DNA from 3 places in the Paenibacillus sp. SSG-1 genome. Region 2 is predicted to be linked to each of the others. Evidence: predicted binding sites of a transcription regulator. Region 2 holds the regulator's gene; each other region holds the start of a gene.
What was found. Region 2 encodes LexA, which represses DNA repair genes until DNA is damaged. Its sites were predicted from a motif close to CGAACATATGTTCG; they were not measured.
Positions count from the first base shown of each region.

Region 1 (7,332 bases), 2.7 Mb from region 2:
GTCATCGTTTCGGATCAGGTGCTGAACTTGGACGGTCTGCTTAATCACCAGGTGGATCCGCAGTTGACAATGGAGATGGGAAAAGAGTTTGCATCCCGGTTTGCCGAAGCCGGTGTGACCCGGGTCGTTACCGTGGAATCGTCCGGGATTGCGGTGGCCTTTGCGACGGCTTACGAGCTTGGCGTGCCGCTGGTGTTCGCCCGCCGCAAGAAGACGCTGCTGGCCGATCCGGACGCTCTTTGCGAACGGGTTCCTTCGTTTACCAAAGGGATCGTGACGGATATTATGCTGTCGCGTCATTATATCAGCGAACAGGATAAAGTGCTCTTTATCGATGACATCATTGCAAACGGAGATGCTGCGCGGGGGCTTATCAAAATTATCGAACGCTCCGGCGCGGAATTGGTCGGCCTTGGTGTCGTCATAGAGAAGTGCTTTCAGGCAGGGGCCCGGACCATCCGGGAGCAGGGCATAAGTATTGAACCGCTCGTCCGTATCCAGTCGCTTGAAGGCGGCGTCATCACTTTTGCCGATTAAGCCCGGGATGAAAGCCCGTTTCGCCGCATTTTCCGCGGATAAATCGAAACAATTTCTTTCAACCGGCCGTCTTTTGGCTTATAATATGTATTAGATGATCATGAGGGGAGGCAGCACAATGGGGAAAGAACCGGTAACCGAACAGTATTTCATTGATAAATTGGCCAAAGCAAAGGATCACTTTGAAAGAGCGCTTGATTGCAAGCATACCGAATTCGATGACCTCTATCCCTATATTATAGAGCATCCTCAGTTTTTTTGGTATAAACGTTACGTGGCCTGGTCAGAACTGCTGACCATCGTGGGCATGTGTGATGAGCTAGACTTCTCCTGGAAGGAATTGTTTACCCCTCATCAAGTTGAATATCTGGAAAAACGAGTGATGTCGTCGACGGTGCTCGATTATTGGTACGAGAAGAACGACAGTAAAGAACACGCACAACGTTAATTGCTGAGCGTCACCGAGAGGTTCAGTTGATTAATATACACACCTTTATACCAACACATTCAGGATCAGCGGCCGATTGGCTGCTGGTCCTTTCTTATAATATCAGAAAAGTATAAACGCCAGAGCATTGCTTCCTGATATTGCAAGAAAAATTACCTTTAAACGCGGTCTGTCTTCTTTGAAGGTACGTCGATAGACGTTTTTCTTAATCATGCCGGATGACTTTAACGAAAAATGCCATTGAACCCGCTCAGTCTTGTGTCTAATAAAGGTCGGTACACACCGATTCCATTGTAAGATATGCGGGAAAAGCATATACTTATCCATGTTCACTACATGAAGAGATTGCTTCAAAACCAAAGGAGGATTGGAGATGATCAGCGATGAGGAATTGGATGCGTACCGCCAATCCGGAGAGCAGGTCCGGGTGGTTCGCGACGGCATCGAAAGCAATGATGTGACAGGGATTGTTGTGGCTTGGGACGGCAGCCAGGTGCTGATCCGCCGCCGCAACCGCAAAGTGGTCAAGCTGGACCGGAACTACTTGTTCCAGCCTGCGAGCGCTCCGCGTCAAAGCCCTCTGGAATAATAGCAGAGCCGTCTGGTTCGGTTCCCCTTGGTTCATATGGGGGGACTCCAGGCGGCTCTTATGGTTTGGAGCCCTCCTGAAAATAGGGAGCAGCGGGATGGTCCATATGGTGAGTAAAAGAAGAGACGGGAAGGAGAGAACGGTCTTCGGGAGAGAAAGGATCCAGCCCGAGATACACTCTCATCCGAACGAGCATCTCGTTACGAAAAGCCGGCCATAGGATATTCATTTCGTCGGTATAGCCTCTGCAGGAATATTCCGCCCTGACCCCGGTATCATCTTGTAAGATACGAAGGATCCGGATCTTGCGTCTTCTCATTTCCCGCTTGACTTCAGCGAGCAGCGTGCCGGCCTGCCGGTCGCCGTTCACAATCAGTTCCGAATACAACTGGGGGGTCTTGAATACGCCGCTCTCCTCCATAATCCGAATGTCCCGTTCGAAAACTTTATGAATAAAAATCAGGAGCAGATAACTCTTAATCAGCGATGTCTCTTCCGACGTCATGCCGGGTGCTGCCATACATATCACCACCTGTACGAACTTATGTTCTTATTTTACCCGCAAATGCTTGGATTATTCAATAGATAGGAGCTGGAAATTGTTCAGAATGAAGAGGAAATTAAACTTTTTTTGAAAAAGTGTTGACTATACCTGTCCAGCATGGTATGATCTATCTTGTCGCCGCGAAAGATTGAATCTTTCAAAGAGTGACCGACCGATTTGCGGTCGTGGCGGAATTGGCAGACGCGCACGGTTCAGGTCCGTGTGGGCTAACCCCCCGTGGAGGTTCGAGTCCTCTCGACCGCATACATACATAAGGCGTTCCCGTTTTGAACAACGGGGACGCCTTTTTGTGTTATTTGTTATTTCCCGTAACTTTCCTGAGAGGGGAGCAGCGGGGATTTTTGCTATACATAATTCCTCCAACTTCCTCAAACAATGAAACCACATCGTGGAGATACCGAGTAAAGGAGGAAGTTGCTTGAGTACATCATCTTTCAATAAGCTGCATCGCGGCTGGCGGAATATTGCGGCAGCGGGACTGGCGCTTACGGTTGCGCTTTCTGGTCAAACCGCCTTCGCGGATGGGGAACGATCACTGGCGGCGGAGCGGGTCTTCAACGAGCAAGCGGAGCAGCCCGGGGCAGACCAGCCACAAAGTGACATGAAGCCGGATAAAAAGGTTGCGATCATCATCGACGACTTCGGGAACGGGCAAGGGGGAACCGAAGAAATGCTGTCCCTGCCGATTAAGCTGACCGTGGCCATCATGCCTTTTCTTCCTACCAGTAAAACCGACGCGGAGCTGGCCCATAAACAGGGGCATGATGTCATTGTCCATATGCCGATGGAGCCCAAGCAGGGCAATCCCAAGTGGCTAGGTCCAGGCGCCATTACCTCCAATATGAGCAATGAGGAGATTCGCAAACGGGTGGAGGAGGCCATCGACAACGTGCCGTATGCGGTCGGCATGAACAATCATATGGGATCGAAGATTACCGGAGACGAACGGATCATGTCCATCGTGCTGGAGGTCTGCCGCGAACGCGGGTTGTTCTTCGTGGACAGCAAGACCAACTACCATTCCGTTGTCGGCAAGCTGGCCGTTCAGATGGGAATGCCTCCGGTGGCCAATAACATATTTCTGGACGACCGGCACACCGTCAGCCATGTCAGCAAACAAATGAAAGCCGTTGAAACCTGGGCGAGCGAACATCAGAACTGTGTAACGATCGGGCATGTCGGCGTGCAGGGGAAAAAGACTGCGGAGGCCATTCGCCAAAGCATCACCGGTATGCAGAATTCCGTATCTTTTGTAGGAATCAGCGATCTCGTCCGGGATATCTGGGATTGGAAGCCGGCGCCTATATTGCCGTCAAATAATAATTGATTCCGTTTGCGATGGCCTGCGCGATCTTGAGCTGCCCGCGCCGATTGCACAGCATCGCCCGGTCTGCGGCATTGCTGAGAAATCCGGTCTCTACGATAACCGCAGGATCTTTGACCTGGTTCAGCAGGTAAAACGGGCTTCCCAGCCGGATGCTTCCCTTCGTCTGGTACAGCGGGTTAAGCTGCTGCTGAATGCTGTCCGCAAGCAGGACGCTGCGCCCTTCGTTCTGGTGAAGCACAAGCGCCCCGTTCTTTGAAGGATTGCGGCCCCAATTGACGTGAAGACTCACGACGATCAGGGTCGGCAGCTGATGGCTTAACTCCTTCCGCTGCGCGAGATCGCGTTTATGGCGGGAAGAGCTGCGGAGCCAGTGATTGTCGTCGCTGAGGGCGTAGTCAGCCGTCCGGTTCAAGACCGCGTCGTACCCCTGGCTGCGCAGCAGCATAAACAGCTTCTGGGCGATGGCGAGGTTAATGTCCTTTTCCAGAATGTTCTGAAATGAAGTCCCTCCGTCAACACCGCCATGTCCTGCATCCACGATAATCACTTCATGCGGAAAAGCCGGATGCTCCGGATAGGCGGTCGTACTTTGGTCACCGGGGCCAACGGCCCAAGCGGACGAGCTGCCTGCGCACAACATTGCCGGGATCAGGAGGATGGCGGCGATCAAGCTTTTGATAGGCATATAGGATGGCCCTCCTTTCGTTAAGCGGGATTGGAGCGAAAAATTGATGTCGAAGTTAGAATGTGCAATAAACGGTAAATAATGCACCGTCCGCATTCCTCCGTTTAGATTACCGTATCTCTGTGCAAACTAAGAGCATAGCAGAGCTGTAATTTGGCATTGTGGGGGGGATGGAAATGGCCAGTGGAGATGAACTTGTAAAATACATTACAGAGCGCGTCGTCAGCTACATGGAAACACCCAAGGAAGAACGAAGGAAGCAAAAATATAAAGAGCCGTGGACGGTCAAATGGTTCGGCATGATCCCGTTCGGATTGTCCCAATGGGGAGGCCGGACGGCTGACAAACGCCATCCGAAGCGGCGAAAAATCAAGATGCGGAATCTTCATGACTGAACGAAAATGAAAGAAGCGGACCTCGTGGGATACGAGGTCCGCTTCTTTTTGGGAATGAAACGTGATAAGGGCAGGAACAGATAATCATGCAGGAGATCTAGGGGCGGGCATGAAATTCTCCGGCAGCCATCAGCATGGAGACAGGGAGGTACCGGGTTCCGGCACGTCCTGTGGCCGCGTAGTTGACCGCAGGAGCGCTTGCGGCCGGGGACCATGTCTGAATCCCGCTTACCGCAAACGGCGCCCCATAGGACGCGTTACGGCCGGGAGCGGTGAAGATCAGGCTGCCGCCGGATGCGACTGCTTTCAGCAGATCGTCTCCGCGGCGGATGTTCAGCCGGGGGGAGGTCATCCAGAGCAGGTCGTCATAAGGATCGTTGCCATCCATCTTAGCAGCAGGTGACGATGCCTCGAGCCGGAGACCGTTCTGATTGGTAACGACCGCCGTCTTAGAAACGGAGGCGGTGCTGGCGGAAACGGCATTTGCCGGCAGAAGCTCCAAGGTCAGCGCATTGATGTACATGGCCGGCTTGCCGGGCAGGGTCACTTTCCAAACCGGCAGCATTGCCGAATATTGAGCTTGGATTTGAACGTTTGCGGGGAGGCCGGGGTGATCGGGAATAAGGCCATCCTCAGCCAGCCGGTCATGAAGCGCATCGCTGCTGTAAGGGATGGCTGGACCGCTGCCGTACTCGCTGAGCATATATCCGCCTTCCTCCCTGGCGGTGAATATTAAATATCCCAGCTGCTTGCTATCCTTTGAAACGACCGCAAGCCAGCTGTGGGTGCCGGGCCCTAGCGGGTAATAGTCGATGGCGGCGCCGTCCCACTGCTGAAACTCGGACTGCGCGGACAGCTCGCGGACGACGGAGCCGGCAAAGCTCTCCAGCGGCGCGGGCACCGCCTGCATGTCCGATCCCGCTGCGATCCGAAGCAAGGCAGCCCGCGCGGGGCTTGCCGCCTTGGCGGCAGCGATGCCGACCGCTGCGGCCGATTGCGGGACCGCAGGACTCCAGGCCGGCCAGGCGCAGCTGACGGCACAGGTCAACGCCGTCACTTTTAAAGCGAGAGATACCATCCTCACCACATTCACCCTCCTCGATTTCAGAGCTTTATTGACATCATTGTATCGGACAAGCCGTAAAAAGGCTGTTGCAAGGTGTCGGGCTTTGGGGCGCGGGCACGGGTCTTTTTTTGCCTTCTTTTAGCGAGGGAGGTCAAATGCTCATGGACGGATGGATCTTAAGTGAAACAGACCGCAGGTTATGGCGGACAGGTTCACCTTAGGTTCATACTGCCATGTCATTTCGCTGCGCCGGTTGTCGTATTGCTCCCGGATGGCCGTAAGCTTCTCCTCCTCGGTTTCCTTGAGGAGGTCTTCGTAATACATGTCGATCACCGCAAGCTCATCCCTAAGGCGCTCCCTTGCGGCTTCCGCCCAGCTGTAATCCTCGCCCCCCAGCTGATCCTTCATATGCTTCTCCAGCAGATTGGCCGCGCCCGCGAGCGAGAGGCTTCCCGGCTGGATATGGATATTCTCGGGCAGCCGCGGCCCGAGTTGAAGCTTCTCCAGTCGCTGGGCAAACTGTTGGTCGATCTGCCCCGTCACCAGCGAGATGCCGATGAAGTGGAGCGCTTCTTTCTTCACGTCGCAGGTCATCTCGACCTTGAAGCAGACGCCCAGCCAAGGCTCGTAGGGGGCGGAGAACAGCGTCTCCCGCTGCAAAGGGCCCGGCTGCTCAAACAGGTACACGCAGGAGCCCTCCTGCCGGGCTACGGCCCAAATTTGCTGCAGCCGGCTGCTGCCGTATGTGACGTCTTCGCGGGGGATCCGCCCCGGGCCGATCCGCGGCCCTGCCGGATTCACCCCGAAATACCTCGACAGAATGCTGTCTTGCGGCTGAGGCTGCGCTGAAGGCAGCGGGGTTTTGGCCGCCTGTTCGTTATATTGGTCCGGATCAAAGACGAAGGTGTAGGAGAGAGTCTCCGGCTCCGCCCCAGTCCGTTCAATAAAGCCCCAGTAGTAGGGGCGGTTGGTCAACTGTTTGTCCGCCTGCGGTGACAGTTTGACAGTCACGTGATAAGGGGACTTCTCGATAATGCTGCATTCGGTCGTTTCCAGATAGGTTAGCACTTGCTTCTGAACTTCCTGCGGGGACAGGCTCATCAAGCTTCCTCCTCAATGACGGTTTCCGCATCTTCGTATTCGATCTCGCGCTTGATCTGGTCAAGCGACTGCCCGAGCGAGCTGACCTTGCTGCGGATTTCCTCATCCGACTCCGACTCGAGGAACAGCTTGTACAGGCTTTTCTCGAACGATTCCTTTTTCTCGAAACGCTCCAGAATGACATCCAGGCCGCCGATGACCGTCTCGAACATGTTGATTTTTTCGTGCAGCAGGTTCAGGATATGCTCCTCGATCGTTCCGGTGGTGGACAGGTTGTAGATCTTCACATCGTTCTGCTGCCCAAGCCGGTGGACGCGGCCAATCCGCTGCTCGACCCGCATCGGGTTCCATGGCAGGTCAAAATTGATCATATGGTGGCAGAACTGCAGGTTGATGCCCTCGCCGCCGGCTTCGGTGGCGATCATGACCTGGGCCCGGCCGCGGAACAGGTCCATCATCCAGTCCTTTTTGCCCCGGTTCATTCCGCCGCGGTACGGTACACAGGACAAGCCGTGCTTTTGAAAATACTGCAGCAGGTATTCCTGCGTCGCCCGGTATTCCGTAAACACGATGACCTTTTCGTTCATGTCCTTGATCAGCTCGATCGTCTTTTCGGCCT
Region 1 covers NZ_MBRK01000001.1:779,615-786,946, forward strand. Annotated here, with positions in the region: gene BCV73_RS03810 (xanthine phosphoribosyltransferase) at 1-537, shown strand, start outside; gene BCV73_RS03815 (hypothetical protein) at 656-985, shown strand; gene BCV73_RS03820 (hypothetical protein) at 1,359-1,574, shown strand; gene BCV73_RS03825 (YhjD family protein) at 1,633-2,094, opposite strand; tRNA gene BCV73_RS03830 (tRNA-Leu) at 2,298-2,382, shown strand; gene BCV73_RS03835 (divergent polysaccharide deacetylase family protein) at 2,558-3,466, shown strand; gene BCV73_RS03840 (N-acetylmuramoyl-L-alanine amidase) at 3,441-4,151, opposite strand; gene BCV73_RS03845 (YqzE family protein) at 4,328-4,546, shown strand; gene BCV73_RS03850 (hypothetical protein) at 4,644-5,630, opposite strand; gene BCV73_RS03855 (YqhG family protein) at 5,772-6,713, opposite strand; gene BCV73_RS03860 (DEAD/DEAH box helicase) at 6,713-7,332, opposite strand, start outside.
Region 1: a site for LexA is predicted at 2,112-2,125, ahead of BCV73_RS03825 (YhjD family protein). Genes of this name have one in related genera too.

Region 2 (7,332 bases):
CTTCCTCCAGCTCCTTGGCGTCAATGCCCTTCGCCATGGCGGCCGTCTCGCATACCGCTTCAAAGGATTCCTTCACGCTGCGCTCATCCCACAACAGCGTATCGTCCAAATCGAAAAAAACAGCTTGTACCGGCATCCTCTTCCATCCTCTCCATCTGCTATCTCTTATATTTGTTTATTTTTCCAAAGGGATATTATGGGTCTGCGCAAAACGCTCCAGACGTTCCCCTATGGCATCGGTATCGTAGCGGTTGATCAGGCGCGTGAACACCCAATTGCCGCCTTTGCCCTTCGGCTCAATCACGACAGAACCTTTGGCCAGTTTGATCTTGGCGATATTGTCTGCGGTCAGTCGCCGATCCCGGTTGAACTTGATCGTCGATACGGCGTTTTTCTCCACACGCAGGAAAGGCCTGCGCAAAAAGATCATCAAGCCCAGGAACACGTACATGGCCATAATGATCCAGGTCATGCCGCTGTTTCCCGCCGTACCCTCCTGTCCGAGCATTCCGAGCAGGAAGTAAACCGCGGCCAGAGCGACCATCGTAATCGGAAGTACATAGTTTCTTCCTTTATAAATGTCAGCCGATGGACCTCCCGTGCTATAGATGGATGGCTTTCCCTCTTTCTTTCTCTGCTTGTTCAGCTGCGCTGAATTTTTTCTTACCTGTCTTTCCCATGAACGGGCCATTCACGAACCTCCTCAAAATGCTTTCGGCTATATCGTTATTTACTTCCTCATATATAACGGCCCAATACTGCTTACAGCAATTATTCCTGTAGTTTCACATTCTATATAATAGAAAGCAAATGAAGGAAAACTTGGTGCGCTTACATAGAAGCATTCTGTTCTCGGTAGTGAGCCATACAAAACCTTGAGTCAGTCTATACCATAATCGAATGTATGAGTCTAATCCAGCAGCGGGTGTTATTTCTTCTCTTCATCCACCCATTCAATCGAGTCCAGCTGCTGTCTGAAATTTCTGCGGACATTCTGAAGGTATCTCTCACGAAGCTTGGCCCGTTCTTCGATTTCCTCTTCGGTTAAACCGGATTCCTTTTGCTTGCGCGCAAGCTCATTAATTCTCTCTACAACGCTGTCGATATCCATACAATTACTCCTCCAATATTCAAGTCATACCTAACTTTGCCATGATAAAAAGAGCTTGTCAAGGTTCACACCTTTCCAAGCTCTTGATCATTTATCTTCTATTAATATTGGGGGAGTGCCAATACTTCTCCGGCTTGAATTTCGCTGCTGGTTAAATCGTTATACTTCTTCACCGCCATAATGTATGCGCGGATATCCATGTCTTCCGGCTTATGGGCAGAAGCGATTCCCCACAGCGTATCGCCTTGCTGAACGATGACATTTTTCTCTAACCGAACATCATCCGAGGTTCCCGCGAATACGCGAACGACACCTGTGCATCCCACCAAAATAATCAGGGCCGCCAGGATCAGTTTGATCAAGGCAGGGCCTGGCACGATGGACTGGACTTTCTTCAACCAAGGAGATGCTATAGCTTCATTGATGGATGGGTTAACGGATGGGTTATTATAAATACTTTGGTATGTAGTGTGTTTCAGCATAAATATTACGCCTCCAAACGTTTGTTCTTGTTTTATGAGAACAATATAACACGAACATTTGTTTTGTTCAATACTTTTTTCGAACAATTGTTCCTATGTTTTTAGAGGCGGGCTTCCTTCATTCAGAAGCCGCGAAAATCCCGCTCTATCAAAGCAAAATCATTTAGAACTTATGTTTGTACGAACGGCAGTTCTATGTTATAATTTTACCAAACGTTACTAAATGGGGTTGATGGGGAATGTCAAAGATATCTAGCCGGCAGCAAGCGATATTGGAATTTATCAGAAATGAAGTCCGCGCCAAGGGTTATCCTCCGTCCGTCCGAGAGATCGGTGAGGCGGTAGGGTTGGCTTCCAGCTCGACCGTACACGGCCATTTGGACCGACTGGAGAAGAAAGGCTTGATCCGCAGAGACCCTACGAAGCCTCGTGCCATCGAACTGTTGGGACAAGAAGAATCCGAGAGCAGCAATCTGTTCACGCATACGATCGCCAGAGTTCCCGTAGTAGGCAAGGTCACAGCTGGGGTGCCGATCACGGCAACGGAGAACATTGAAGATTACTTCCCTCTGCCGCAGCACTATGTTGGAGATGAGAAAGTATTTATGCTTTCCGTCGTTGGGGACAGTATGATCGAGGCGGGCATTCATAACGGTGACTACGTCATCGTGAGACAGCAGCAGACAGCCGATAACGGGGACATCGTCGTTGCCATGACGGATGAGGATGAAGCAACCGTGAAGACGTTTTACAAGGAGAAGGACCATATCCGGCTTCAACCGGAGAACCCGGCTTACGAACCTTTGCGTCTGAACCATGTCACCATTCTGGGCAAAGTCGTCGGGCTGTTCCGCGATATTCACTAGCAGATGATGCTGGACAAGCAGCAATAGAGCCCTTGCTCTTCCTTACTCAGGAAGGTCAAGGGCTCTTTTCGGCGTTGGGATCAAGGCAGGATGATTCAGGTGGGACACACCTCACGGGAATCCGCCGTTTGCTCCAGACGGTACTCCGTCGGGGTTTTTCCCGTTTTTTTGCGAAATACCTGGGTAAAATGCTTGACGTCCACATATCCGACTTTGTCCGAAATGTCGGCCAGCTTCAAATGCGTTTGCAGCAGCAGCTTGGAGGCTTGTTCGATCCGCAGATTGGTGATGTATTCCTTGAAGCCGCTTCCCGTCTTCTGCTTAAACAGCTGGCTGAAATAGACCGGATTCAGGAACACGACCGAAGCTACCTTTTCCAGGGACAGATCCGTATGATAGTGCGCTTTGATGTACTGCACCGCAACCTCGATCGCTCGGTTACCGCCCGGGTTGTTGTATTCGTACTCCAGCGATGCCGATTCCTGGCGCATCCGCCGCACTTCCTCCGGCACCCGGTGAATGTCTGTGATAAGTCCCGTCGACTGAATCTGGAAAGGCACCTTGACGCATCGTTTCAAGTTAGCGCGCAGCTCATCCGTCAGACGTTTCATGCCTCCCTCTTCCCCCAGCGAGACGAGGCCGATCAGGCTCGTTTCGTCCATGCTTGTCACAAATCCGCAGCCGTGCGCTTCAATCAGCTCACCAAGCACATTTTCAATAATAAAATGCTCCAGATGCACCGGCGCGTCGCTCTCCATCTTAACCATTACCAGTTGGAATGCGGGGTAGCTCTCAATTATAGACGCGACGTCAAGGCGCCCGGTATCGAGTCCGCTCGCCCAGCGCTGAAACACAGCCTCACGCAAATACTTCAGGTTAGACTTCAGCAGCTCCGCCTCGCGCACGATTTCATTCTCCCGGTCCATCTCCTGAGCAAGTCCGGAAATCATGGAGAGCAGCAGCTCTTTCCCGATCGGCTTGAGCATATAGTCCTTAGCCCCAAGCTTGACGGCTTCCTGGGCGTAGGAAAACTCGGAATAAGCCGAAATGATGACCCATTTGATATGCGGATAACTGCCTTGGCACAGCTGCATCAATTCAAGACCCGTCATTCCCGGCATGAGGATATCGGTCAGCACCAGGTCAATCCGGTGTCTGCGCAGCTGCTGAACCGCTTCCTCCGGGTTTGCCGCCAGGTGAACATAATGCTGCGGATAGGCCCGGTGGATGGTGCGCTTAATTCCGTCACGGATCACATGCTCATCGTCCACGACTAAAATGTTCATCTTCCATTCCTCCTTGGTGCCGGATTGGTAAACGGATGGTTACCGTCGTTCCTTCCCCTTCTTGACTGTCCAAGTATAAACCGTACGGACTGCCGAACATCATTCGGATCCGCTCATGCACATTGCTCAAACCGATGCCACGGCGAAGCACGGGGCCGTCTCTGTCCTCCGCTTTGGGCAACGTGCGGTTGCCGCCCTCCAGCAAGCTTCTGACCCGCATCAGCGTGTCTTCGTTCATTCCCTTCCCGTTATCCCGAACGACGACATGGAGATCGTCCATGACCTGCTCCGCCGTAACGAGCAGCATGCCCTGCCGATCCAGCGGCTCCAGTCCATATTTTACAGCGTTTTCAATAATCGGCTGAATCGTCATTTTCGGCAGCGTGACGTCCATCCACTGTGGATCCACATCGATCTTCGGTACAAGCCTATCCTCCAGCCGGTTCTCGATAATCGTCAAATAATGCCGGATCTGTTCCAATTCCTGACGCAGCGTCGTCCGGGAAGCCTCTTCCCAGTTGCTGCTGTAACGAAACATTTGCGACAGTGACAGAATGACCCTGCTAAGGCGTTCATTCCCTTTTTCATCCAGCATCCAGTAAATCATGTCCAGCGTGTTGTACAAAAAATGCGGATTCACCTGGGACTGCAGCGCCTGCAGCTGAGCGTTTTTCTCGCTGACGGTCGTGACCTTGATCGTCTCAATCAGCTCATCCATCCGGTGCACCATCCGGTTGAAGGAAGACACCAGGCTGTTGATTTCGTCAAACGAGTCGACATTAACCGAACCGCTGAAATTGCCCATCTCCACCTTTTTCATTTCCCGGATCAGCAGCTTCAGCGGGGAAGCAATGTTGCGCGATACCAGCGTGGCCAGAACCGTGGAGACGATAATCAGCACGATCAGAACGATAACGAGGTATTGGGTCGTCTGGTTCACTTCCGCCTGAATGTCGTGCTTCGGGGTAAAACCGTAGATCGTCCAGCCCGCCATGGGCGTATTGGCAGCGACCACCAGCTGGCTTGAGCTGTCATCCACCAGAATACCGTCCTCGGCACCTGGCTTCGGAATGCTGGCAAAGTCCAGCGCCTCCGTCCCTTTTTTACCGGTCGAAGCGATGATGTTGTTGTTCTGATCGATCAGGTACACGCGGCTGCCCGGGCTGATCGTCACATTGGACATCGCCTCCATGATGGACGAAGGATTCGCTTCGATGACCATGATGCCAAGCTGCTTGTGCGTGTTCAGATCGTACAGCTTCCGGCCGAACACAAAGACGTTCTCTTTCTGCTGCAGCGTGTTGATCGGCGATCCCGGCATCATCCCGAGCCAGACCATATTGCCCGACGAGGCGTTCAACTCGTTGTACCAGGACGTCTGGGCGTAATTGTTGTCGATGACCCCGGCGAACTGGCGCTCATAGCTGTACACTTTGCCCCTGTCGGTCAGAATATGGATGCCTGTAATATCGTTCCTTGAATAGTAAGCCGCCCCGATAATATTCGTAATCGTTCGTTCGTTTTCGATGGCGACGGTCTCTTTCACATGGGTCTCCTGAAGCAGCCGGGTCAGCTCGTAGTTGCTGTTGAGCGACTTGGAGAGACTGTTGTAGCCTTGAAGCAGCGAGTTGAACAGCCCGGCGGTCTGCGAGATGTTCTTCTCGGCGATGTCATTCACCTTGGTATGAATAATGGAAATCGTGCGGTAATAATACACGACGCTGATCAATATCAATATGCCGGTCATGCAGCATAGAAACAGCAGAAAAAGACGGCTGTGAATCGAACGAAAATGTCGCCCCACAGATACAGTTCCCCTTTCGTATCCGGTCATCCATTTGTCATTCTATCACAGAAACCGTCTTTGCCCTACTAACCTTTTACTGCTCCTGCTACCATACCTTGGGTGATCTTGTCGGCCAGCAGGAAGTAGATAATGATGACCGGAAGCGCGCCCAGCACGAGAAATGCGCCGATGGCCCCGTAGTTGACCGAGTATTGGCTGACGAAGCTGTTGACGCCGAACGGCAGTGTTTTCAGCTTTTCCGATGAGATAAACGTCGCAGCCAAAATATATTCGTTCCAGATGTTGATGAATGTCAGGATACACACCGTCATTACCGGCGGAACCGAAATCGGCAGGATGATGCTCGAGAATATGCGTCCGATCCCCGCTCCGTCCACCACCGCGGATTCTTCGATTTCATGCGGAATGGTTTTCATGAACCCGCTCAGAATAAAGATGGCGATCGGCATGGAAAATGCCACATACGGCAAAATGATCGACAGATGCGTATTCAGAATATGCATGTTTTTGAAAATGATCATGAGCGGCAGCAGCGTCGCCTGCATCGGGATCATCATTCCGATCAAGAATACGACCATGACCGCCCCGCCAAAACGCCACCGGAAACGGCTGATCGCATAGGCGCACAGGGAGCTGAGAATAATGACCGCAATCATCGTCACGGATGTGACAAAGATGCTGTTCAACAAATAGCGGAAATAGTTGCCCTCCAGCGCAGCGCTGTAATTGGCCCACTGCGGCGAATGCGGAAGGGCAAAGAAGCTGCCCGACAAAATTTCTTCATTGGATTTCAAGGAATACAGGAGCAGCCACAACAGTGGATACACCTGGGTTACAAACAGAATGCCCAGCACCAGAAACACGATGGCCTTCGTAACGGAAAACCGTTTGCGTCTGGTTACGGCCACCTGCTTGTTCAAAGCGACGGCTGTACTTGTGTTCATTGGCGGTTTCCTCCTTTACGAGTATCGTTTCTCCAGTTTGTTGAAAATGAAGTTGATGCAGAACGTGGCGGCCAGACAGAGCACCACCAGGAATGCGGCGATCGAGCTGCCGTAACCGTATTTCATGGACGTGAACGACATATTGTACATGTGTGTGGAAATGACGTCCGTAGCATGCGCCGGTCCGCCGCCCGTCATGACCATGATCATGTCGAAAGCCTGCAGCGAGCCGATGAAGGCCAGCACGATGGAAATTTTGAAAATCGGGACAATCAGCGGAAACGTAATGTGCCAATCCGCTTTAAAGCCTTCGGCACCGTCGATACGGGCCGCTTCGTACACATCGTCCGGGACATTCGAGATGCCTGTAAATTGAATGAGGGTGTGGTAACCCAGGTACTGCCACAGGGCGACGAAATACAGCGAATACATAGCGACCGAAGGATCGGTGAGCCAGGCTTTGCCCCAGGAATGCAGTCCGACTGCATCCAGGATTTGATTCAGCATACCGCCCATCGAAGCCGGGTTATAGATCGTTTTCCACAGCTGGCCGACGACGACCACGGACAAGATGACCGGTAAAAAGTAACTGGAAACCAAAAAATTCGGTTTTCGCACGTAACGCTTCAGCAGTATGGCTACAAGCAGTGCGATCGGAATCTCGGCCATGGAGAACACCGCAAACATCAACGTTCTCCGCACCGACGGCCAAAATACCGAGTCGTGGAACAGCAGCTTTTTGAAATTGGCCAGACCCACGAACGTCGATTCGCCGATCCCGTTCCAGTCCAGCATACCGCTGTACATGGATACGAGGATGGGAACAAACACAATAC
Region 2 covers NZ_MBRK01000001.1:3,525,939-3,533,270, forward strand. Annotated here, with positions in the region: gene BCV73_RS16225 (HAD family hydrolase) at 1-136, opposite strand, end outside; gene BCV73_RS16230 (hypothetical protein) at 176-691, opposite strand; gene BCV73_RS16235 (DUF896 domain-containing protein) at 929-1,111, opposite strand; gene BCV73_RS16240 (LysM peptidoglycan-binding domain-containing protein) at 1,213-1,509, opposite strand; gene lexA (transcriptional repressor LexA) at 1,833-2,459, shown strand; gene BCV73_RS16250 (response regulator transcription factor) at 2,555-3,745, opposite strand; gene BCV73_RS16255 (sensor histidine kinase) at 3,720-5,549, opposite strand; gene BCV73_RS16260 (carbohydrate ABC transporter permease) at 5,618-6,496, opposite strand; gene BCV73_RS16265 (carbohydrate ABC transporter permease) at 6,512-7,332, opposite strand, start outside.

Region 3 (7,332 bases), 1.6 Mb from region 2:
CAGCACACAGCAGCAGGGGTGTTTTTATCTTATTTTAAATTATCTATAGCGTATTTTGCTTCTTCTTTAGTAAATTTTTCTCCGTACTCCGAAATCAACTGTTCGTAAATAGCCGAATCTGACATATTCATTTGTTCTGCGTACGATTTCGCTTTCTTTAATGCATTTTCTTTCCAATCGAATTGAATATGATCGATAGCATATTTAGCAGCTTCCTTAGGGAAATTCTCTCCATATGCAGAAGTCAATTGATCGTAAATGCCTGCCTTTGACATACTCATAGTTTCCGCATATTGTTCTGCTTTTTTCAATGCAGACTTATATTCCCTTGGTACAGCATCCTCTTTTGCCTTTTTCGCTTCAGCTTCGGCCTTTGCTTTTGCCTCTGCATCAGCTTTGGCTTTCGCTTCAGCCTCTTCTTTAGCCTTCTGTTCTTCCTGTGCTTTCTTTTCTGCCGCTTCCTTCGCTTCTTGCTCTGCCTTTTCTTTATCGTCAACCTTATTGGATTCTGGTGTCTCTGTTTTCACTGCCGCTGTTTCTACTTTTGTACCAGATTCATTTTTATTGCTGGCCGTATCTGTTTGAGGTTTCGGATCCGCAATAACAGCAATGATCATTATAACGAAGCACGCCAGAGCTGGAAACAGCCATTTTTTCGCCTTACCGTTTTTCTTGACCAAAGCAATAATCCCTAATACAAGTAATACAATCCAAGCCAATGTACTAATTAAACCAATAGCAGCCCACATTTTCGTTTTTCCCCCTAAGATTAATAAAAAAATCAATTATAGTCTAACAGAACCAGGTAAATATATCCATAAAATTCATCTGTTTTATGTATCTACGCGGCTAAACAACTTTGGTTCCTTATCTCCTGGGATTGATGGATTAATATAATGTCCAACGTCAAGGCCCAGGAACAGCCTCATTAAAACCGTTGCCTCCGCCGTAATAAACGCCCAGCGCATTTCCATTGGTTCGTGGTAGCCACGGCAGAGGAATTTAGCAGAAACCCCTAATTTTGTCTTGCGCTCCTCATATACTTTGATTCCCCGATTTTTAAAAGCCTTGCGAACGCTTGTTATTTCCTTTATCGCTTCATCTATCGCCTTGTCGATCAGGTCTGTATATAAGCTAGGGGTTTTAAAAAAACCAGAGTTCTGGATGTTCCCTTTATCCCGATCAAAGGCAGTCAGAACCATTTGAGTAACCAAATATCTCTTCACAAGTATTCTGTCAGTCTCTGCTATTGGTCCCCGGTTCACATTTATCACCTCTAAACAAACATATGTTTCTATGATACGCCCGATTACCTAAAAAATTCAAGACTACACACGAACGTATGTTTGTTTTATAATGAGGAATACACATTTGTGAAAATTGCATGAACTATAGCGATTCACTTATGGGACAAGGGGTTAAAAAGGTTACACGGGGGTGTAATATATTCCCAACAGGAAATGACACAATTCGACAATGATTGTGTGGAGGTGGTCATCAGATTGGAATAATACTAAACTCGGAACAAATTGTTCTTAACACCCGGAGGGAGTGCGGAATTCTAATCCGCATCTTGCTCAATGATCCACTCGTATAGGTCTTCCATTCTGCATTTAAAGATTTTGGCAGCTATGTACATATCCTCAGGAAGCATTACCCTTTCATTTAAACAGAAATGAGAGACCATACGTGGTGAACGACCACATTTATCTGCATACTGCGCCTGAGTCCAGCCACGTGCAGATATTAGGTCAGGAAGCAAGCATCTCCCTCGGGAGATTTGTTCCAAACCAGATATACTCCTTTCAATGTTTTAACCATTTAAAGGTAAATTGTACCACCGAGTTTTATCCAAGTAAACACAACTAGATTATAGGGGGCTAGGATCGTATGGGCAATGGGTGTGAATGTAAGGTTTATAATTCACTAATCGGTTTAAAAGAACTCCGGAAAGTCAGAGGATTAAGTGCGACCATAGCCGCGAGACTTATTGGGCTAGATGAAGATGAACTAATCATGTATGAAGACAATCCCGAGGAAATACCGGTGCTGGTTGCCATAAAGATGGCATGTGCCTATAAATGCGATTACGATTCGATTTCATTTTCAAATGAAAACAACCCTACCCGTGTTTAACGGATAGGGTTTTATTTTTTCTTCCCACAAAACACCCACAAAAAGCATGTTCCCCTGCGTTATTTAACATTCCCTCTTATTCCCACTTAAGCGCACAAAAATGTTGATCTGACGCGGTTTTCGGTTCACTGCGTTACTTTTTATTCCCTCACTTTCCCACACTAACCCCCATGTGGGCCATGGCGGCGGTGATATGAAGCTGATGAGCGATTTCCTCAAGCTGGTACGGGCGGACACCAAGGCTCAAGGCCTTACATCTGCAGACCATTCCGTCCAGAGCCATCTGATGGCGTTCGCCGCTGAAGAGTCCAGAATTGCGGGCGAGATCATCCGTTTGAAGGAGTTCGAACAGCGTTACGCCGTCCGCGAGCCATCAGTTTAATACGATACCTTCAACCTAATCCACAGGAGGAACTTATGTCTACGTTTCGATATTCGGGATCTGCTTTTTATATGAATGATGAGCCGGTTCAAATTTTGTCGGGAGCGATTCACTACTTCCGTGTCGTACCGGAGTATTGGGAGGACCGGCTCATCAAACTGAAAGCCTGCGGTTTGAACACCGTGGAAACGTATGTGCCGTGGAATTTGCATGAACCGCAGAAAGGGGAATTCCAGTTTGAGGGCATCGCTGATTTGGTAAAGTTTATCGAACTGGCTGGCAGCCTCGGACTTTATGTTATCGTTCGGCCATCACCGTATATCTGCGCGGAATGGGAATTCGGGGGGCTGCCTTCCTGGCTGCTGGCGGATTCGGATATGCGCCTGCGCTGTTACCATCAGCCGTTCCTCGACCATGTCGATGATTATTATGATGTGCTCCTTCCTAAGCTGAAGCCTCTGCTCTGTACCCAGGGAGGCCCGGTGATCGCGCTGCAAATCGAAAACGAATACGGGAGCTACGGCAACGACAAGCCGTACCTGAACTATTTGAAAAATGCGATGATCAGCCGGGGGATGGACGTGCTTCTGTTTACTTCGGATGGTCCGGAAGACGCCATGCTCCAGGGCGGGATGGTGGAAGACGTCCTGGCAACGGTCAATTTCGGCTCCCGTGCCCGGGAATCCTTCGAGAAGCTGCGGGAGTATCAGCCGGATGCGCCGGTCATGTGCATGGAATTCTGGGACGGCTGGTTTGACCACTGGCGTGAGGAGCATCATACCCGTCCCGCGGAAGACGCCGCTTTTGTTCTGGATGAAATGCTGAGCCTGGGAGCCTCTGTTAACTTTTATATGTTCCATGGGGGAACAAACTTCGGCTTCTGGAGCGGAGCCAACGGCCATACGGAAGACAGCTATGAGCCAACGGTCACCAGCTACGATTATGATGCGCTGTTAAACGAAAACGGTGAGCCGACGGACAAATATTTTGCCGTTCGTGACATCATCGCAAAGTATAAGCCGCTTGCAGCGGACGGGCTGCCGGACCCCATCGCCAAGAAAGCATACGGTAAAGTGGCAATGACGGAGCTTGCTCCCTTGGCCGGCAATCTGGACCGGATTTCGGCGGCGGTGCGCTCTCCCTATCCCGAACCGATGGAGAAGCTCGGCCAGAATTACGGTTTTATTCAGTACAGCACGTTGATCCCCGGCCCGAGGCCTAAGGAGGAGCTGTTCGTTCAGGACCTGCGCGACCGCGCTTTGGTCTATCTGAACGGGGAACTTGCCGGGACATTGGACCGCAGCGAGCCCGATACGAAAATCGAGTTCGCGGTTCCGCCGGGGGGCGTCCAGCTTACGCTGCTCGTGGAGAATATGGGCCGGATCAATTATGGCCCGTACATGAAAGACAGGAAGGGGATCACCGAGGGCGTGCGGCACGGAAGGCAGTTTTTATCGGACTGGACGACATACCCGCTGCCGTTAACCGACTTGTCCGGTCTCGATTTTCACGCGCTGCAGCCGAAGCAAGGCCCTGCCTTTTACCGTGGGGAGCTGCAGGTTCACGAACGGGCAGACACCTTTCTGAGCTTGAACGGCTGGACCAAAGGCGTCGTATTTATCAACGGCTTCAACCTGGGCCGGTATTGGAACATCGGGCCGCAAAAAACGCTGTATGTGCCGGGCCCGCTTTTGCGCGAGGGGGCCAACGAGATCGTCGTTTTCGAATTGTACGGTACGGAGCTGACGGAAATTGAATTTGGTGAGCAGCCGGATTTAGGATAGCCGCTTTGTGGATCTGGAACCAGCTCCTTGTAACTCTAAGCTTGATCATTGATCAGGCTTAGAGTTTTTTTGCGTTGAGCCGGCCTTAGTGTTGAATCCAAAGTTTAAGAGATCCCCTGATGATGTATCCACTACCGGATTCATGAGGTAAAGAAAGTGAAAGGTTTGTAAAGATCGAGAAATGGATGCGCTTTCTTTCGGGCTTTATAATGATATAACACGTCAAAGATTAAAGGCGATATTGATTACAGCATGATCAAAAAATAGGCTGGCGAGGGATGCATATGGTTAAAATCATTCATCATTTTGGCAGTCCTAAATGGCTGGTGATTGCCGGATTGTTGGTCTTAGGTTCTGTGATCGTTATATTCACTGCAGGGTCCGGGTTTTCAAAGACGAAGCATCACGCTGAGGTGATCGCGACGGTTAACGGTGTACCCGTTCACATCAACGAATTCCGCAGAGCCATCACTGCAAATAAAGCTGGAGTCATCAGCTATTTTTATGAGAAATATGGCGCAGAGCCGTCGCCTGCGTTTTGGACCACGGCTTACGGAGGAGAATTTCCGGTAGAGATGATCAAAAAAAGAGCGCTGGAAACAAGTGTGAACATCAAAATTCAGCAAATCATTGCGCAGGAGCAGGGAGTGCTGCGCGATATCGATGAGGACAGTTTTGTGCAATCCCTCCAGCGTGAAAACAAGAGAAGGCAAAAAGCGATCCGCGATCATCAGGTTGTTTTCGGACCCGTCTCCTACAGTGAGGATGCTTATTTTGAATACGTCATGACAAACGCAATCGTATCCGTCAAAAACCATCTGATGGAACACGATTGGAAGCCCGATGAACAGCAGCTGAAACTGTTTTACGAGTCTCGAAAAAGCGCGGAAACGAAGGATCAGTCATTTGACGCTGTCAAAGACCAAGTAGTCAAAGACTACATCGACTATAAATACGCGGGCTATGTCCGCGAACGCATCTCCGAAGCAAAGGTCGTCGTGAACCAGGGACCATACGATTCGTTTCAAATGTAACGATGTAACGCCTAATGGGCTTTACATACATGATAAAACGAAAGGATGATGCTTTTTGAGGAAATGGGGAGGTAAAGTGTTCTGCATGACTTTGATTGTCTCCATGGTTTGTTCTTTCTTCACCGCTTTGCCGCAGGCCGCGATGGCATCCGGAACGACTTATTACGTAGACAGTACAGGAGGGGACGACGGGAATAACGGAACAAGCGAAGGTTCTGCCTGGAAGACATTGGACAAAGTCAATGCAACTACCTTTTCCCCGGGTGACAAAATTTTGTTTAAAGCCGGGGAAAGCTGGAATGGCAGGCTGTGGCCCAAAGGCTCAGGCGAACAGGGAAATCCCATCATCATTGATAAGTATGGGGAAGGCAGCAAGCCGTTAATCGCCGGCGTGACGTCAGAACTGGAAGCTGTTTTTTTGAAAAATCAGCAGTATTGGGAGATCAGCAACCTGGAAGTGACGAACAGCTCCCCACTGCCATTTGACAGAGACTGGGAAAACCCGCGCGGACAACGGCGGGGCGTCTACATCTTAAACGAAGAAGCGGGACTGCTGCACCATATTCATATCAAAAATTTAAACATTCATGATGTAGACGGTTCTTATACGACTCGATCCGGCGGAATTATTGTCGACTCGGTCGGGTCAACGACGCCCAGCGCTTTTGACGACGTCCTGATTGACGGTAATATGCTGACGGACGTGGATGCGTATGGCATTTACATCGGTTCCAACTGCATCCTGCGTAACGGAATGGGCGATTTATGGCCATGGGTGCCGAAGCCTTACGGGCCTTGGACGCCTTCGACTCGTGTGAAAATATCCAACAACACCGTCCTCAGAGCTGCAACGGGAGGAATTGCCTGGAACGTAACCGATGGAGCGGTTGTCGAGCGCAATACGGTGGGGCAGGCTACATATCTGGCAACGAATGCTTCCATTTGGTGGGCGTATTCGGACAACAATCTTGTCCAATTCAACGAATCTTTTGCCAGCGTCAACGGCGCTGAAGACGGTCACGGCTTTGACGTGGACGCAGGAAACATCGGTTCGCTCGTCCAGTACAACTACAGCCATGATAACGCAGGCGGATTTATGCTGTTTGTAAACGATACGTATGACACGATCAATACGGTCGTAAGGTATAACATCAGCCAGAATGACCGGAAAAGCATTTTCCGGTACAGCGGATCGATCGACAACGTGTATAACTACAATAATACGGTGTATGTCGGCAAATCATCCGGGAACCCGGTTATGAGCGATTATTTCACCAAGGCTTCCGGCGCTCCGCGCAACATTAAAAATTACAACAATGTCTATTACAGTCTCGGGGATAAAGGCTGGGATTTGAGAGGGCAAACGTTCGACTACAACGCTTATTACGGGGGGAACACGCTGGTTCAGGCCGATGCCCATGGGGTAACCGGCGATCCGAAATTTGCGAATCCCGGCAGCGGAGCGGATGGGATGAATACCGTCGACGGTTATAAGCTGCTGGCCGATTCTCCTTTGATCGGTGCAGGCATTCGCATCAATGAAAACGGAGGCAGGGACTACTTCGGCAATCCGTTATACAATGAGGCTCCGGATATCGGCGCACACGAATACGAAGGCAGCGTGCCTCCAGCCGGTTCTATGCCTGACCCAATCGATGTCGTTCAGATCCGGCCGGTCAGCACACCTGTTGATGACTTGGCACCGCAGGCTGCCGCAAGCACGACATTTCGATCGTCATCTTCACAGCCTATTGAACACATAAACGATAAGTTTTACGATACGGCTTGGTCTACCGAGGGTTCGCCTTCTTCTCCGGGATATATCACGCTTGACTTTGGCGGTCAAACCATTTCTGCCAATCAATTGAAGCTCAATACGAGATTCGGGCAGGAATCGGGGATCACGGATTTCGATCTGGAATACGACAACGGTTCAGGATGGGTGCCTGTCCGGACGAATATTCATCTGTCATGGGATTTGAATAACGGCGCCAAT
Region 3 covers NZ_MBRK01000001.1:1,912,253-1,919,584, forward strand. Annotated here, with positions in the region: gene BCV73_RS09045 (Ltp family lipoprotein) at 30-527, opposite strand; gene BCV73_RS09050 (YhjD family protein) at 834-1,274, opposite strand; gene BCV73_RS09060 (helix-turn-helix domain-containing protein) at 1,891-2,136, shown strand; gene BCV73_RS09065 (hypothetical protein) at 2,330-2,518, shown strand; gene BCV73_RS09070 (glycoside hydrolase family 35 protein) at 2,554-4,302, shown strand; gene BCV73_RS09075 (SurA N-terminal domain-containing protein) at 4,587-5,336, shown strand; gene BCV73_RS09080 (Ig-like domain-containing protein) at 5,422-7,332, shown strand, end outside.
Region 3: a site for LexA is predicted at 1,336-1,349, ahead of BCV73_RS09050 (YhjD family protein). Genes of this name have one in related genera too.